Regions from separate parts of the Paenibacillus sp. FSL R7-0048 genome, predicted to be linked through region 3. Evidence: predicted binding sites of a transcription regulator. Region 3 holds the regulator's gene; each other region holds the start of a gene.

Evidence for each region. The regulator Rex, encoded in region 3, represses fermentation and respiration genes when NADH is low (regulators of the CRP and FNR family bind a similar motif). The targets are predictions, from matches to a motif close to TTGTGAAATATTTCACAA.
Region 1: a site for Rex is predicted at 3,383-3,400, ahead of pflB (formate C-acetyltransferase). Genes of this name have one in related genera too.
Region 2: a site for Rex is predicted at 4,181-4,198, ahead of NSQ91_RS30220 (formate/nitrite transporter family protein). Genes of this name have one in related genera too.

The regions. Positions count from the first base shown of each region.
Region 1 covers NZ_JBBORF010000001.1:5,061,496-5,067,163, forward strand. Annotated here, with positions in the region: gene pflA (pyruvate formate-lyase-activating protein) at 74-811, opposite strand; gene pflB (formate C-acetyltransferase) at 1,029-3,290, opposite strand; gene adhE (bifunctional acetaldehyde-CoA/alcohol dehydrogenase) at 3,545-5,668, opposite strand, start outside.
Region 2 covers NZ_JBBORF010000001.1:6,819,121-6,824,788, reverse strand. Annotated here, with positions in the region: gene NSQ91_RS30230 (formate--tetrahydrofolate ligase) at 1-465, shown strand, start outside; gene NSQ91_RS30225 (FAD-dependent oxidoreductase) at 800-2,164, shown strand; gene NSQ91_RS30220 (formate/nitrite transporter family protein) at 4,302-5,129, shown strand; gene NSQ91_RS30215 (MFS transporter) at 5,590-5,668, shown strand, end outside.
Region 3 covers NZ_JBBORF010000001.1:4,788,964-4,794,631, forward strand. Annotated here, with positions in the region: gene NSQ91_RS21360 (hypothetical protein) at 1-394, opposite strand, end outside; gene NSQ91_RS21365 (cell wall elongation regulator TseB-like domain-containing protein) at 805-1,323, opposite strand; gene NSQ91_RS21370 (amidohydrolase) at 1,496-2,797, opposite strand; gene NSQ91_RS21375 (redox-sensing transcriptional repressor Rex) at 2,784-3,437, opposite strand; gene dinG (ATP-dependent DNA helicase DinG) at 3,568-5,668, opposite strand, start outside.

The DNA of each region.
Region 1 (5,668 bases), 270 kb from region 3:
TCATAACAAAAAACCGCACCTTCAGTGATGATCAACCACTGAGGGTACGGTCTCTCTTAAAAATAGATTTCTATTATACCAATGCCGTTTGCTTACGACCTTCTTCGACCAAGCGGTATGCCCGTTGCACTTCTTCTTCTGTTGGAGAAGGTACTCCATCCAGTTCATAAGCTTTGCCGAGCATTTCCCATTTATAGATACCCATCTGATGATAAGGTAAGATTTCGAATTTCTCGACGCCATTTAAGGTTCCAATATAACGACCTAAGTTAATGAGATCCTCTTCACGATCATGAATACCAGGAACATATACATGTCGGATCCACATCTTACGATTATGGTCTGAGAGCCAGCGTGCAAGCTTCAAAGTTCGATCATTGGATTTACCGGTTAATTTGATATGCGCTTCTTCATCAATATGCTTCAGATCAAGCATAACCAAATCTGTTACATCCAATAAGTCATTAATCTTGTCACCTTCGTTGTAACCATTACTGTCTAATGTGGTGTGCAAATTCCAACGCTTCTTCACTTCCGTAAATAACTGCTTTACAAATTGCGCCTGCAAGGTTGGTTCTCCACCGGATACAGTTAACCCGCCACCGGATGAACGATAGTAGTTTATATATGGCTCGATTTCCGAAAGCACTTCTTCTAGAGTCATTTCTTTACCTTCATCTAAAGCCCAGGTATCAGGGTTATGGCAATACTGACATTTCAGCAAGCAGCCTTGCATAAATAAGACAAATCGAATACCAGGTCCATCAACGGTTCCAAAGGTTTCCAAAGAATGTATGCGACCTTTAATCATAGGATGTCATCCTTTCGCCACGCCAGACTAACAGTCCCTTTTTCAACGATGAAGATCCCTGTCCTTGAGACTGTCATATCCCTATATCGCGGCAATAAAATTTAAAATTTTAACAATTCTCAAACAAGATATTACCGCCCTTGAGACAAGGGCGGTATCTTCCTTGCAATTATTTCAATAGTAGTACTAATTCAAAGATCTTCATGACAGGAACAAATTACATCGAACCGTGGAATGTACGGTTGATTACATCCATTTGTTGTTCATGAGTCAGCTTGATGAAGTTAACTGCATAACCGGATACACGGATAGTCAATTGTGGATAGTTCTCTGGGTGCTCCATAGCGTCCATCAGCTGTTCACGGTTAAATACGTTAACATTCAAATGCTGAGCGTTGTTATGGAAGTATCCATCCATCATGTGTACCAGGTTAGACTTACGGGAATCCTCGTCTTTACCAAGTGCCTTAGGTACGATGGAGAACGTATTAGAGATACCATCTTGTGCATCGGAGTAAGGCAGTTTAGCTACAGAGTTCAGGGAAGCCAAGGCGCCTTTCTTGTCACGTCCGTGCATTGGGTTAGCACCTGGTGCGAAAGGTTCACCTTTCTTACGTCCGTCAGGTGTAGTACCTGTCTTCTTACCGTACACTACATTCGAAGTAATGGTCAGTACCGATTGAGTCGGCACAGAATCACGATATGTTTTGTTTTTACGGATCATAGTCATGAAGGTTTCAACCAATTCTACTGCGATGCTGTCAACAGCATCGTCATTGTTACCGTAGCAAGGGAATTCGCCTTCGGTTTCGAAATCGATCGCAATACCTTGTTCGTTACGAATAGGTTTTACTTTGGCGTATTTAATTGCGCTTAGTGAGTCAGCTGCAACGGACAGCCCAGCAATACCACAAGCCATCGTACGCAGAATGTCACGGTCATGCAGCGCCATTTCGATACGTTCGTAAGAATATTTGTCATGCATATAGTGAATGATGTTCAAAGTGTTAACATAAGTCTTAGCCAACCACTCCATCATCGGTTTGAAACGTTTCATTACTTCGTCATAATCCAGATATTCAGAAGTGATCGCTGGGAATTCCGGTCCAACTTGTGCTCCGGATTTTTCATCTACACCACCATTGATAGCATACAGTAATGCTTTTGCCAGGTTGGCACGAGCACCGAAGAACTGCATTTGTTTACCGATACGCATTGGAGATACGCAGCAAGCAATCGCATAATCTTCACCCCAGTATGGACGCATTACATCGTCATTTTCATACTGAATTGCACTAGTTTCGATGGAAACCTTAGCACAATATTTTTTGAAGGCTTCAGGCAATTTTTCGGACCACAGTACAGTTAAGTTTGGTTCCGGAGCTGGACCCAAGTTGTACAGGGTGTTCAAGAAACGGAAGCTGTTCTTAGTAACACGAGTTGTTCCGTCTTCAGCCATACCACCGATGGATTCAGTTACCCATGTTGGGTCGCCGGAGAACAGATCATTATAGTCAGGTGTACGCAAGAATTTCACGATACGCAGTTTCATTACGAAATGATCGACGATTTCTTGTACTTGTTCTTCAGTCAAAGTACCTTCAGCAATATCGCGTTCTGCATAGATGTCCAGGAAAGAGGACACACGGCCCAGGGACATCGCCGCACCATTTTGCTCTTTAACTGCTGCCAGATATCCGAAGTATACCCATTGAGTAGCTTCTTTGAAGTTGGTCGCCGGTCTGGAAATATCCATACCATGAGCAGCTGCCATTTCTTTCAATTCGCCAAGTGCACGAATTTGCTCGGACAGCTCCTCACGCAAACGAATGATATCTTCAGTCATGGAATCTACTTCAAGCTCAGTTTGTTGTTGTTTTTTGTCTTTAATGAGGAAATCAATACCGTACAGAGCAATGCGGCGGTAGTCGCCGATGATGCGTCCGCGTCCGTAAGCATCAGGAAGACCTGTAATTACGCCGGATTTACGCACAGCTCTCATGTCTGGTGTATATGCATCAAATACGCCTTGGTTATGCGTTTTGCGAATGTTCGTAAACATGTCAACGATGTTTTGTGGAAGCTCGAAGCCATAAGCCTTCGTAGCATCAACCATCATCTTGATCCCGCCGAATGGCTGGATGGAACGTTTGAAAGGAGCATCAGTCTGTACGCCTACAATTTGTTCCTTGTCCTTGTCAATGTAGCCTGGAGCATGTGAAGTGATTGTGGAGACAGTATCTAGGGAAACATCCCATACGCCGCCTCTTTCTCTTTCTTCCTTGCTCAATTGGGAAATAATCTTCCACAGTTCAGTTGTGTTACTAGTAGGTCCTACGAGGAATTCTTCGTTTCCTTCATAAGGCTTAATGTTGCTTGCGATAAAGTTGTTAACGTCAACTTTTCTGGACCATTTACCTTTTGTAAAACTTCTCCAACCGGATTTCACTTCTTGTACATCTTTTTCAATCACCGACATGCTAAATCCCTCCATCTATATTTATATTATATTTGTAGAGATCGCGGGCTTGAAGGTTGATCCCGTGTCTCGTGATCCCAAGAAAAATATGGTTGTTCGAAAATTCACAATCATTGTTCCATATATGGGACCGTTGTTTATATAAACATTTTAGTTTATTTTCTATAAATAGACTGTGACAAATATCACCTTTCCGGTGATATTTGTCACTTATATCTAATCCACAACCATCCTATTATCTACTTAACCAAATATTAATTATCAAATCTTCCGTAGAAAGCATTACGATATACATCTGCAAGTTCAGATACCAGTGGCAGCTTAGGATTGGCAGTTGTACATTGATCTTCAAATGCACGGTCAGCCAAGTAATCTACATGGGATTCAAAATCCTTAGGATCAAAGCCCAATTGTTGGAAGGATTCTTCGATACCCAGTTTTTTGTTCATGTCGCGAATAGCATTGATCAGGCTAGTTACACCTTCTTCAGTTGTGCGAGCTGGCAATCCCAGAATACGGGCGATTTCTGCATAACGCTCGTCAGCTACGAAGTGTGAATATTTAGGGAACGAAGCGAACTTCGTAGGTTTCTTAGCATTGTAACGAATAACGTGTGGCATAAGGATCGCATTAGTTCGACCGTGAGCAGTGTGATATTGACCGCCCCATTTATGCGCCAAGCTGTGGTTAATACCCAGGAAAGCATTAGCAAAGGCCATACCAGCAAGTGTTGATGCGTTATGCATTTTTTCACGGGCAACTCTGTCGCCTTCAAGAGCCGATTTTTCAAGGTATTGGAATACCAATTGGATTGCTTTAATTGCCAGACCATCCGTGTAGTCACTCGCCATAACAGATACATAAGCTTCGATGGCATGTGTCAATACGTCCATACCTGTATCAGCTACAGCAGTTTTTGGCAAGCTATATACGAACTCTGGATCAATGATAGCTACGTCTGGAGTTAGCTCGTAGTCAGCCAAAGGATATTTAGTGTGTTGTTCAGTTGTTTTATCGGTAATAACTGCGAAAGATGTTACTTCCGAACCTGTACCCGAAGTAGTTGGAATCGCTACAAACTTAGCTTTGTTTCCAAGTTTAGGGAATTTGTAAACCCGTTTACGGATATCCATGAATTTTTGTTTCAGACCGTTAAAGTCAGCGTCTGGATGTTCATAGAATAACCACATTCCTTTTGCAGCATCCATTGGGGAACCACCACCAAGTGCGATGATGCAGTCCGGTTGGAATCTGTTCATCATTGCTGTACCTTTTTCAACTGTAGTTGTCGATGGATCTGGTTCAACTTCCGAGAACACTTCGATCGCTACAGGAGTTTGGCGTTGACGCAGGTAATGTTCAACTCTCTCAACATATCCAAGCTTAACCATCATTGGGTCAGTGATAATTGCGACACGTGTGATATCAGGCATTTTGGTCAGGTACTGAGTAGCGCCTTTTTCGAAATAGATCTTGTCAGGTACTTTAAACCATTGCATATTCACGGTACGACGATTCACCCTTTTCACGTTGATCAAATTAATTGCTGTAACGTTTTGCGACACGGAGTTACGACCATAAGATCCGCAGCCCAGCGTCAACGAAGGGATGTTAGTGTTATAGATATCGCCGATCGCACCATGAGTGGAAGGCGAGTTAACGAGAATACGTCCTGTTTGCAGACGGTTAGAGAACTTCATGATTACTTCTTCGTTGTTGGAGTGGATAGCCGAACTATGGCCCATACCACCAAATTCAACAACTTGTGCTGCGCGTTCAATACCTTGATCTGCGTTTTTAACTTTGTAGCAAGCAAGCACAGGACTCAATTTTTCAGCGGACAATGGATATTTAGTGCCTACACCTTCAAGTTCTGCTACCAGAATCTTAGTGCCGGCAGGAACTTGAATGCCGCACATTTCAGCAATTTTCACTGCGGATTGTCCTACGATTGCTGGGTTAACTGCACATTTATCAACGTTCATAGCGCCGCTAGTCAGTTTGGCAGCTTCTTCTTTGTTAACAAAGTAGCAGCCATTAGCGATCATTTTCTTTTTCACTTGATCGAAGATTGGTTCTTCGATAATAACAGCTTGCTCGGAAGCACAGATCATACCATTATCAAATGTTTTGGAAAGAATGATGTCCGTTACGGCTTGATCGATATCCGCGCTCTTTTCGATGAATGCAGGTACGTTACCAGGACCTACGCCAAGAGCTGGTTTACCACAGCTATAAGCTGCTTTTACCATTGCAGAACCGCCAGTTGCAAGAATAAGTGCAACGTCAGGGTTATTCATCAAAGCGTTTGTTTTGTCCATCGTTGGCATTTCAATCCATTGGATACAATTCTCAGGTGCGCCAGCTTTTACAGCCGC
Region 2 (5,668 bases), 2.0 Mb from region 3:
GCGATCTCAAAAGTATGGGCGGAAGGTAGTGCAGGTGGACAGGAGCTGGCTTCTGAGCTGAACAAGCTCTTGGACAATAGTGGGCCGAGCCAGTTTGCTCCTTTGTATGAGAAGGATCTCGACATTTCATCCAAAATCAACAAAATTGTCCGTGAGATCTACCGCGGGGCAGAAGTGAACTTTTCTCCGGCGGCTAAGCGGAGTCTGGCGGTTATCGAGCGGCTTGGGCTAAATGATCTTCAAGTATGTTTGGCGAAGACGCCGTATTCCTTCTCCGACCAGCCTAGACTACTCGGAGCACCGGAAGGCTTTACGATTGGTGTCCGAGATATTACCCTTTCGCTTGGTGCAGGTTTTGCGGTAGTTATTACAGGCAATATCGTTACGATGCCAGGTCTGCCAGCTAAGCCAGCTGCTGAGGGACTATGGATGGATGAGGACGGAGAGATTCACGGTCTGGTGTAAAAGTGTTTTAATAAAAGGCTTCTCCTTGTTGGTATTAGAGGGGAAGCCTTTTTTTATGCTTCCTTTGGATTCCTGCAAATGCGGATCATAATGTACCTCCCACGTGGCAAAGCTAACGGAGTCGCATTCGGCAGCAGTGGCGGAAAAAAACTTAAAATTGTGAACAATATGAGGATATAGGTAAAAAGACTTGTAATGTGATAAATATCACAATATAATCAGTTTATAAAGTGAAATAAATCACAACTAGCCCATTGTTGATCAGATTCCATCATTGATCGGTCATGCAAGTCAAATATATAACCCGATTGTCCATTTGAAGGAGGAAGAAATAATGAAAGTAGCTGTCATTGGATGTACCCATGCCGGAACCGCCGCAATTGTGAATACTGCTCAGCTTTACCCGGATGCCGAGATTACTGTATATGAGCGAAATGATAATATTTCCTTCTTATCCTGTGGAATTGCCTTGTATGTAGGTGGAGTGGTTAAAGACCCAGAGGGGCTATTCTATTCTTCACCAGAAAAGCTTGCAGAGCTTGGCGTAAAGACCAATATGCGTCATGAAGTAACTGCAGTGGATACGAAGTCCAAAACATTGCGTGTACGCAATCTGGAGACAGGTCACGAGTTCGCTGACACCTACGATAAGCTGATTATGACTACAGGTTCATGGCCGATTGTGCCGAAGCTTGAAGGATTTGAACTCGAGGGGATTTTACTTTCCAAGAACTATGATCATTCCAACACTATTATAGAAAAAGCTAAACAAGCGAATAAAATCACCGTCGTCGGCGCTGGATATATCGGCGTTGAACTGGTGGAAGCTTTTCAAATGAATGGCAAGCAAGTTACGCTAATTGATGGTGAAGATCGCATTCTGAGTAAATATCTGGACCAAGAATTTACTGCACCGATCGAACAATCTTTTCAGGATCATGGGATTAAATTGGCACTGAATGAGAAGGTCAGCACTTTTGCAGGCAAAGACGGTAAGGTAACAAAGGTTATTACAAGCAAAGGTGAGCATGAGACAGATCTGGTCATTCTCTGCATTGGTTTCCGTCCTAATACTGAACTCTTAAAAGGTCAAGTCGATATGCTGCCTAATGGTGCCATTGTAGTCAATAACTATATGCAGACTAGCTGCCCGGATGTATATGCCGCTGGCGACAGCTGTGCGATTCATTACAACCCTACAGGCAAACACGCCTATATCCCACTGGCAACCAATGCCGTGCGGATGGGAACCTTAGTTGCACGCAACTTGGTAACAGAGACCATTCCTTATATGGGTACACAAGGGACTTCGGGCATTAAGATTTATGAAGACAATATCGCTGCAACAGGGCTTACTGAAGAAGGAGCTAAGGCTGAAGGAATGGACGTAGAAACCGCCATGATTATTGATAACTACCGTCCGGAATTTATGCCCACCTTTGAGCAGGTACAGTTAAAAGTAGTGTTTGATCGCGCCACACGCCGTATTCTCGGGGCTCAAATTATGTCCAAGATGGATCTGACGCAATCGATCAACACAGTGTCTGTATGTATTCAAAATCATATGACAATCGACCAACTAGCCTTTATCGATTTCTTCTTCCAACCGCATTACAACAAACCTTGGAACTTCCTGAATACAGTAGGTCTTCAAGCGCTGCCGACAACAGTACCAAGCAAAGAGGCTGTAACGGTTTAAAAAGGGACGTTGTTCCTGAGTGATTTATCGAAGAATAAGACAGCCTTGTAAAGCTAGAGAAGCAGTGATCCTCCTGTTACGGGAGGATCACTGCTTTTTTTTGTTAGGTGCTGAATAGCTGCTTGGGTAGATGCAATCCAATGGCTTCGGTGATGGTAGTAAGTCAAATGTGCTCGAAAGTTACGACTAGGGTCAACTGAGTCCGATCGTGCTGAGTCACCACCTTCTGCAGAAGCTTCCGGACTCAGGAGCTCTGTATAAGGTCAACTGAGTCCGATCGTGCTGAGTCATCGCCCTCCGCAGAAGCTTTCGGACTCAGAAGCCGCTAATTAGCAAATAATCGCCGTTTGAGCGTGGTTTCGGACTCCAATGCAGCTATTACATAGAATGAGTTACAACTAGTGTGTTTTTCGTGCTAATAGCGACCATGGGGTCCGATAGCGAGCTAAATTTGCTCAAAAGCTCTGTATAAGGTCATCTGAGTCCGATCGTGCTGAGTTATCGCCCTCCGCAGAAGCTTTCGGACTCAGAAGGCGCTAATTAGCAAATAATCGCCGTTTGAGCGTGGTTTCGGACTCCAATGCAGCTATTACATAGAACGAGGTACAACTAGTGTGTTTTTGGTGCCAATAGCGACTATGGGGTCCGATGGCAAGCCAAATGTACTCAAAAGTTACGAATAGGGTCAACTGAGTCCGATCGTGCTGAGTCACCGCCCTCCGCAGAATTTATCGGACTCAGAAGCCGCTAATTAGCAAATAATCGCCGTTTGAGCGTGATTTCGGACTCCAGTGCAGCTATTACATAGAATGAGGTAAAACTAGTGTGTTTTTCGTGCTAATAGCGACCATGGGGTCCGATGACAAGCCAAATGTGCTCGAAAGTTGCGATTAGGGTCAACTGAGTCCGATCATGCTGAGAAACCGCCCACCTCAGAATTTTCCGGACTCAGAAGCCGCTATTTAGCAATTAATCGCCGTTTGAGCGTGATTTCGGACTCCAGTGCAGCTATTACATAGAACGAGTTACAACTAGTGTGTTTTTGGTGCCAATAGCGACTATGGGGTCCGATAGCAAGCCAAATGTGCTCGAAAGCTACGAATAGGGTCAACTGAGTCCGATCATGCTGAGAAACCGCCCACCTCAGAATTTTCCGGACTCAGAAGCCGCTATTTAGCAATTAATCGCCGTTTGAGCGTGATTTCGGACTCCAGTGCAGCTATTACATAGAATGGGGGACAACTAGTGTGTTTTTCGTGCCAATAGCGACTATGGGGTCCGATAGCGAGCCAATTGTGCTCGAAAGTTACGATTAGGGTCAACTGGGTCCGATCGTGCTGAGTCATCGCCCCCCGCAGAAGCTTTCGGACTCAGAAGCCGCTAATTAGCAAATAATCGCCGTTTGAGCGTGGTTTCGGACTCCAGTGCAGCTATTACATAGAACGAGGTAAAACTAGTGTGTTTTTGGTGCCAATAGCGACTATGGGGTCCGATAGCAAGCCAAATGTGCTCGAAAGCTACGAATAGGGTCAACTGAGTCCGATCATGCTGAGAAACCGCCCACCTCAGAATTATCCGGACTCAGAAGCCGCTATTTAGCAATTAATCGCCGTTTGAGCGTGATTTCGGACTCCAGTGCAGCTATTACATAGAACGAGGTAAAACTAGTGTGTTTTTGGTGCTAATAGCGACTATGGGGTCCGATAGCGAGTCAAATGTGCTCGAAAGTTACAAATAAGGTTATCTGAGTCCGATGTCCGGGTGTGGGCCAAATATGCTCAAAAGCTAAGATTAGAGTCATCCGAGTCCGATAGAATGCCGATAGTGAAGTATGACTATAGTGAGGTATGACTCCAGTTAGGTATAGCTCCAGTGAGATATAGCTGCATATAGGGTCAACGGTGTCCGATAGCTGCTGCGTACGCTCAAATGTAATCCAACGAAACAAGATATGCTGGCTTAGTAGGCCAGTCGCAAACTTCTATTTGTGCACAGGTCGCAGTAAATTTGACATGTCAGTGAAAACTTTCACTTAGTTTTCTCAAAGTGATAATTATCACGTTAATGTGTTTTACGACACGCTACAATGGTCATAAAGGAACAAATTTGAAGTAAATAGATGAAGGGGATAGGAACCATGGCTTATAGCAAACCGCAGCAAATTGCCGAAGTAACTGTAGAGAACGGCATAAAAAAAGCTCATAATCCGCTAAGTACCGTACTTATTCTGGGCTTTTTGGGAGGAGCGTTTATTGCGCTCGGGTTTTTATTAGATATTCGCGTCATTGCTGGCGCACCACAGGAATGGGGTTCCATTGCTAACTTTATCGGAGCCGCAGTCTTCCCCGTTGGGCTGATCATGGTACTCCTTGCAGGTGGAGAACTGCTGACAGGGAATATGATGGCCGTGCCGCTCGCTTTTATGGCTAAGAAGATTTCTTTCTGGGAAGTTGTGAAGAATCTTTTGCTCATTACGATTAGTAATCTGGCAGGGGCATTATTTGTAGCTTATTTCTTCGGTCATGTGGTGGGTTTAACTTCAGAGGGTGTGTATTTAGAAAAATTGGTGGATATGGCTGGTCATAAAATCGATGCAGAATTCTTTCCGGCATTTGTTTCGGGTATCGGCTGTAACTGGCTCGTTGCGCTGGCCGTATGGCTCTCCTATGGAGCAGATAACTTCAGCGGCAAAATCCTTGGTATTTGGTTCCCGACGATGGCCTTTGTTGCGATAGGATTCCAGCACGTTGTAGCTAACATGTTCCTAATTCCAGCAGCTATTTTTGAAGGTTATTATTCATGGGGGCAATACTTCACTAACTTTGTTCCCGTCTGGCTCGGCAATCTAACGGGTGGAGCAATATTTGTCGCAGCTGCCTATTGGATGGCATACTTGCGTAAAGCACCTACGGCTATTCAATCCGTAGATAGCATGTCCGGCAGCAGTGTCAAAAAACACGCTTAAGCTCGTCTTATAGAGCACTCCATAGAACATTCAAGGTCTGCCTTATTGGTGGCGTTAATGTTTTAGGGGTGCTTTTTGTTATGTAGACACAAAAAAATCCGCCGTGATATATCCGCGCTCGGGGGAACGAAATCGGATCACGGCGAATTTTGAAGGGGGAGTGTTTCTAGGCTCTATTACCCCGTCTTTCTAAAAGCGAATCAGTTTCTTCTTGTTTAGTTTGCTTTACGGACGACAGCCACGGCTTTAAAATAAGAATAGATATTAGAACTAGGGAGGACTGTGGACGTGAACCCCAAGGGAGACGGGATATTTCATGCGATATGTGCGTTTTATCCTCTAGATTTCATGCGTACTTTATCACGATAAAACGTCAATGTATATGCTTGCTCATAACCCTGTTTTGGGATGATACTGGATGAATTAATGACACATATATAACAGGGGATGTACACTACTTATGAAGTTTTTACAGGCATATCCAAAAGAAGTGAAAATATTTCTAATTGCCAGCCTAATTAACGCAACAGGTAGTGCGC
Region 3 (5,668 bases):
TGAGTCCATCAAGTTCTGTGGGTATAAGTGTATATTTACGGCTCTCCATGGCTTCGGCTACAGAGAACATCGCTTTATCCCAGTATTCATCCAGCAGTTCACTGGAGTTCTGTTCTACATCAAGTTTTAGTGTACGTCCATCAATCATCGATTTTCCTTCTTGGGAGACGTACTGAACCAGTTCACGTAATTTCGTGCCTGGCTGGAGATCAAGTTTCAAAGTGACCTCATTGCGGTTAATACTGATATGAGAATTATTGACGCCCTCATATTGAGATACAATCTTCTGAAGTGGTTCCTGCATTGCAAACTGACGATACAAAAAGAAGCCACCAAACAATAGAGTAGCCGACAGTAGAGACGTTATCAGCACAGGTACAAGACGTAATTTCAAGAAACGTCCTCCTCTCAAAGATGACAAAATATAAAGCTCATTATAATAATTTATAGCTACTTGAGAGCTCATCAGAGAGACTGAAGTCTCTTATTGCTGTTCTAATTACAAGTAGTAGTATATCACAGGTGTATATACTAATTTCAAAATAAATGTGAATATATTTAAAATTTAATTTTTTAAATATTTCCATCAATACCAAATAAATTCCTCACTTTCGACAAAACCGGCCTTGATTTTTAATCAATCGGCCTATTTTCGTATGTGAATATAAGAGAATATTCGGTGATAACCACCCATTCAGTATATCACTTAGTATATCACTTTTGTACATCAAATAAATGTAAACAAGCGAACTTATAATAAGTTCGCTTGTTTACTATGCCACCCTTAATTCCCTTATGTTCAGCTTAACTTTTAGGTAAACTGTAACCTTCGCCCATTCGGGACCCATCCGAAAAGCGATAAAATTGATAATAATACCGACCGCTCTGTTTATAAAAAAGCTGCCAAGCATACTCTCCGTTATATACTCCCGGCAGCAAGCGTTCAATCGTTATGTCCGGAAGATCAGCTTTGATAATGCCGCGTATTTGGGCTTCCGAGGTTCCTTTACTTAGTTCCTCAGCAAACACTGCGTCGTCGCCTTCAGCAAATTTTCCATCTACCGTAAAGCGGACCCAGACCATAAGAGCAGTCCCGGCTTCATTTTTTCCTGTTAAAACCCAGTACACTGCATTTTCATCCCAAACCGATTTTTGTGCTTTAGTTACCTCTGTTAGACCCGCTCTGGTTTTGGCAACATCCTTAGCGATATCACGCTCGTTCCATTGATCTTTCATAATATAGGCATAGAACTGGATAAGTCCAAACCCCAGGAGCAGAATCAGAACTGACCCCAGGAGGATCCATTTTTTCCTTTTCTTCAAGGTACAGCTCCCTTTCTAGTAATATATCTTTTTTGATTATATAACACACCCGCGCGTTTATCCAAAATTTCATAATTTTCTAGCTTTCCCAGCCTTAAAAATACACAAAAGGCCGCAACTTTTGCTAAAAGCAAAAAGTCGCAGCCTATTATTTATTCGTTATTCTCCAGACTTAACGCTTCAATAAACCTTCGAAGGCTTCTTGCGCTTTACGCCGGATAGCTTCCTCATCCAGGGTTAAGCATTGTCCATGCTTGATGACCTGTTTACCATTCACCCACACATGCTCAACATCCTTAGCGCTAGCAGAGTAAACTGCATGAGACAACAGATCTGTGTGTGGCAGCAAATGCGGCTGATCGATATCAATAGCAATGAAATCTGCTTTCATCCCTACAGCAAGTCTGCCTACATTATTTAAAAAGATGGACTGCGCGCCATATTCTGTAGCCATACGCAGAGCCTCTGGAGCTGGAACAGCCGTTGGATCACCGCTGACACCCTTATGAATGAGAGCTGCAAGCCGCATCTCTTCAAACATATCCAAGTTATTGTTGCTTGCCGCGCCATCCGTGCCAAGAGACACCTTCACACCAGCTTTTAGAAGATCAGTAACCCGAGCCACTCCGCTAGCCAGCTTCAAATTACTGCCCGGATTATGAGATACACCCACATTATGGCGAGCCAAGATCTCAATCTCTTCATCATTTAAATGAACACCATGTGCAACTATCGAGGGACGTGTGAACATGCCAAGCTTCTCTAAGTGAGCTACAGGACGCAACCCGTAATCCGCCACATTTTGTTCCACTTCACGTTTCGTTTCGGACATATGCGTATGCATCGGTAAATCCAGATCATGCGCTGCCTGCACGAACTTAACCAGGAAGTCCGGAGGGCAAGTATAAGGGGCGTGCGGCGAGATCATAGTAGTAATTCTACCTTCAGCCTTTCCATGCCAGTTACGGGCAAAAGAAATTGCTTCCGCAAGCTTGTGATTCTGTACATCCTCTGGACATAACCCGATCACACCACGCATCAATACGGAACGGATACCTGATAACTCAGCTACCTCGGCTACTCGGTCCATATGATCATACATATCGAGGAAGGTCGTAGTTCCACCCTTCAGCATTTCCAATACAGATAAGGAGGTTCCCCAGTATACATCATCACCGGTGAACTTTTCCTCCATTGGCCACATCTTCTCCTGAAGCCACACTTGTAGCGCTAAATCATCTCCATATCCACGCAGCAAAGACATCGCCGCATGACCATGTGTGTTTACAAGTCCAGGCATGAACAGCAGACGGCTGCCATCAACCACTTGCACTCCAGCTTCCATCTGAGGCTCTTCTTTTCCTATGTAAGTGATTAAATCATCTTCAATAGTCATATATCCACTCAGAACCGGCTCATCCGTTCCCGGAGTCAGAAAATACCCGCCCTTAATTATCGTTTTATTGTTGTTCATGTTCGCTTTCTTCCTTTCCATCCCGCAAGTAATAAGCAAGACTTTGCAGATCAGTTGTAAAATCAGCTGCATGCACCCGGATATTCGGTGGTGTCTTCAGAATCACAGGGGCAAAGTTCAAAATCGCTTCAATCCCAGAAGAAATGAGAATATCTGCTACATTTTGAGCTTCTGAATCAGGTACGGTAATAATGGCAATGCGAATACCTTGCTCACGAATCGTGCTGCCTAGTTCATCCATCGGTTGCACAGTAAGGGAGTTGATCTTACGTCCAACCTTAGGAGCGTACGAATCAAATATAGCCGTGATTTTCATAGTATCTTTAAGATATGCATTGTAATTAGACAAGGCATGTCCGAGATTACCTGCTCCAACTAAAGCTACATTAAGCTGTTGATCCAGCTTCAGGATATGACGGATTTTCTCAATAAGATACGTTACATCATAGCCGATACCTTTTCTGCCGAAGTCACCAAAATATGCTAAATCCTTACGAATCTGTGCGGGATTAAGATCAAGCTTTTGTCCAAGTTCCTGAGAGGAAACTGTTAATATTTCGCGATTCTGGAGATCATTCAAAAAACGCAAGTACACAGGCAGTCTGCGAACAACGGCTTCTGATATTTTATCCGATTTCATATTTTTCCTCCTAAAAATAGTAATGTTCTTGTGAAAATCCATATTTAAACGTCTACCTCTCCTTATTAAGGACGGTACTGTAACACACCGCCCTTAAGGATAAGGAGGAGCTAAACTGAAGACGAGCGTTTTAAGAAGCGCCGCCATCCTCTAGCCATTCCGCTATGCGAGGGACCATTTGATCAGTAAGCATATGCTCCATTTTGGGACCAGGCAATGAATAAAGGAAATACTTCCCGTAATGAGATTCAATAACCCTTGTATCATAAACAATAACTATTCCGCGATCCTGCGCCGTGCGAACCAGTCTTCCGAATCCCTGCTTAAAACGAATAACCGCTTGAGGAACAGATAATTTCATGAACGGATTCTTCTTCTGGGCCTGCAATAACTCCGACTTCGCTTCCGCCAACGGGTGATTCGGTGGTTGAAACGGAAGTCTCACGATGGCCAGGCAAGTCAGTGCTTCACCTGGAATATCTACACCTTCCCAGAAGCTGCTCGTCCCCAGCAATACGGATGCTGCACTGTCCTGAAAGCGGCGGATCAGCTTGCTCCGGCTGCCACCTTCCACGCCTTGACCAAGCACCGTAATCTCTTGTGAGGCCAAAGCCTCTTTAAGCGGATCATATACCTGACGCAGCATTTTATAAGAAGTAAACAGAACCAGCATCCGCCCACGTGTTGTTTTAGCAGCTTCCGATAATGACTGTACGAGTGTATCGACAAATCGAGCATCGCCCACACTCCCCTTCACACTAGGAAAATCACGCGGTATAACTAGCAGTGCCTGCTCGCGATACTTAAAGGGAGATGGAAGGAGTGAGGTCATTAGACGTCCCTCTTCTACTGCTTCGTTAAGTCCGAGATTATCAATCATAAATTGAAAAGATTTATCTACAGATAGCGTCGCCGAGGTAAGCACGATGCTTTTTTTCTTATCGAAGAACAACTCTTTAAGCTGGCTGCTAACATCCACAGGGACGGCATACAGCTGAAGTGATTTGCTGCGGTAATTTCCATTTGCCTCCAACCAATATACTACATTATCGTCATTCAGCCCCATAAAGAATCTTACTTGCTCACGTATGGAAGCCAAATCTTTAAATAAACCGCTAATATCAGTAACAAGGCTGTCTGCTGAGGATTGGCTTTCCTGGTCACGCATCTCGTTAAGCATTTTATCACCCTTACGGATGATGTCGCTTAACGTCAGATTCATAGTGTTCTCTAGCGCAACCAATTCATCCCAATCCTTCGGCTTACGGGCGGGAATCAACCGCATAACCAGTTGTCCCGCTTCCCCTGCCCCTGCATCACTGCGTTCCGGCAAAAGGCTGAACAGCTTGTCGCTGAGTGCATCCCAGGTTTCTTTGACGGTAAGCAGATCCGGGTAGATCCGATCGATGACTCCGCTCCATTCTGAAGCCTCTTCACTGCCTGACGACTGTAATATCTGACGCAGAGCAGGAAGCTGTCCGTTTCGGCTATCTTTATACAGCCGCGATAATGTGTGTGCCACAGTGAAATGCTTCATATGCATGCCAAGATGTTTACCAGCCACATCTTCTAAATGATGTGCTTCATCAATGACAAGATGCTCGTAAGCCGGAAGCAGCTGGTGCCCAGCCTTAACATCTGCGAATAGCTTGGAGTGGTTCGTAATAACCACGTCAGCAATCCCAGCTTCATGCTTGGCCCTATGATAATAACATTTGCGGAACCAAGGACAAGAACGGCCCAGACAGGAATCGGTATCGCTTGCCACCGTCTCCCAGAAGTCACCGCCCCGGCCGCTTAAATTCAGCTCTTCATCATCCCCTGATTCACTTTGAGTGAGCCATACAATCATCTGAGCGGCAGTAAGCGCATCTTCCCTTGGGCTTATAAAGTCCTTTTTATTAATTTTATGCTCAAACTTACGCAGACACAAATAATGCCCTCTTCCCTTAAAAATAGCAGCTTTAAACGGAAAAGGAACTACCTGCGTTAACAAAGGGATATCCCGCTCGCGCAATTGGTCCTGCAGATTAATGGTATGAGTGCTGACCATGACTTTTTCATTGGTGCGAACGCTTTGATAAATGGCAGGCAACAAATAACCGAGCGATTTACCGGTTCCTGTGCCCGCTTCGATCAGTAGGTGTTTGTCTTCGGCAAGTGCCGTCATCACCTCATTGATCATAATATCCTGAGCTTCCCGGCTTTCATACTGCGGTAATGTGTCTTTA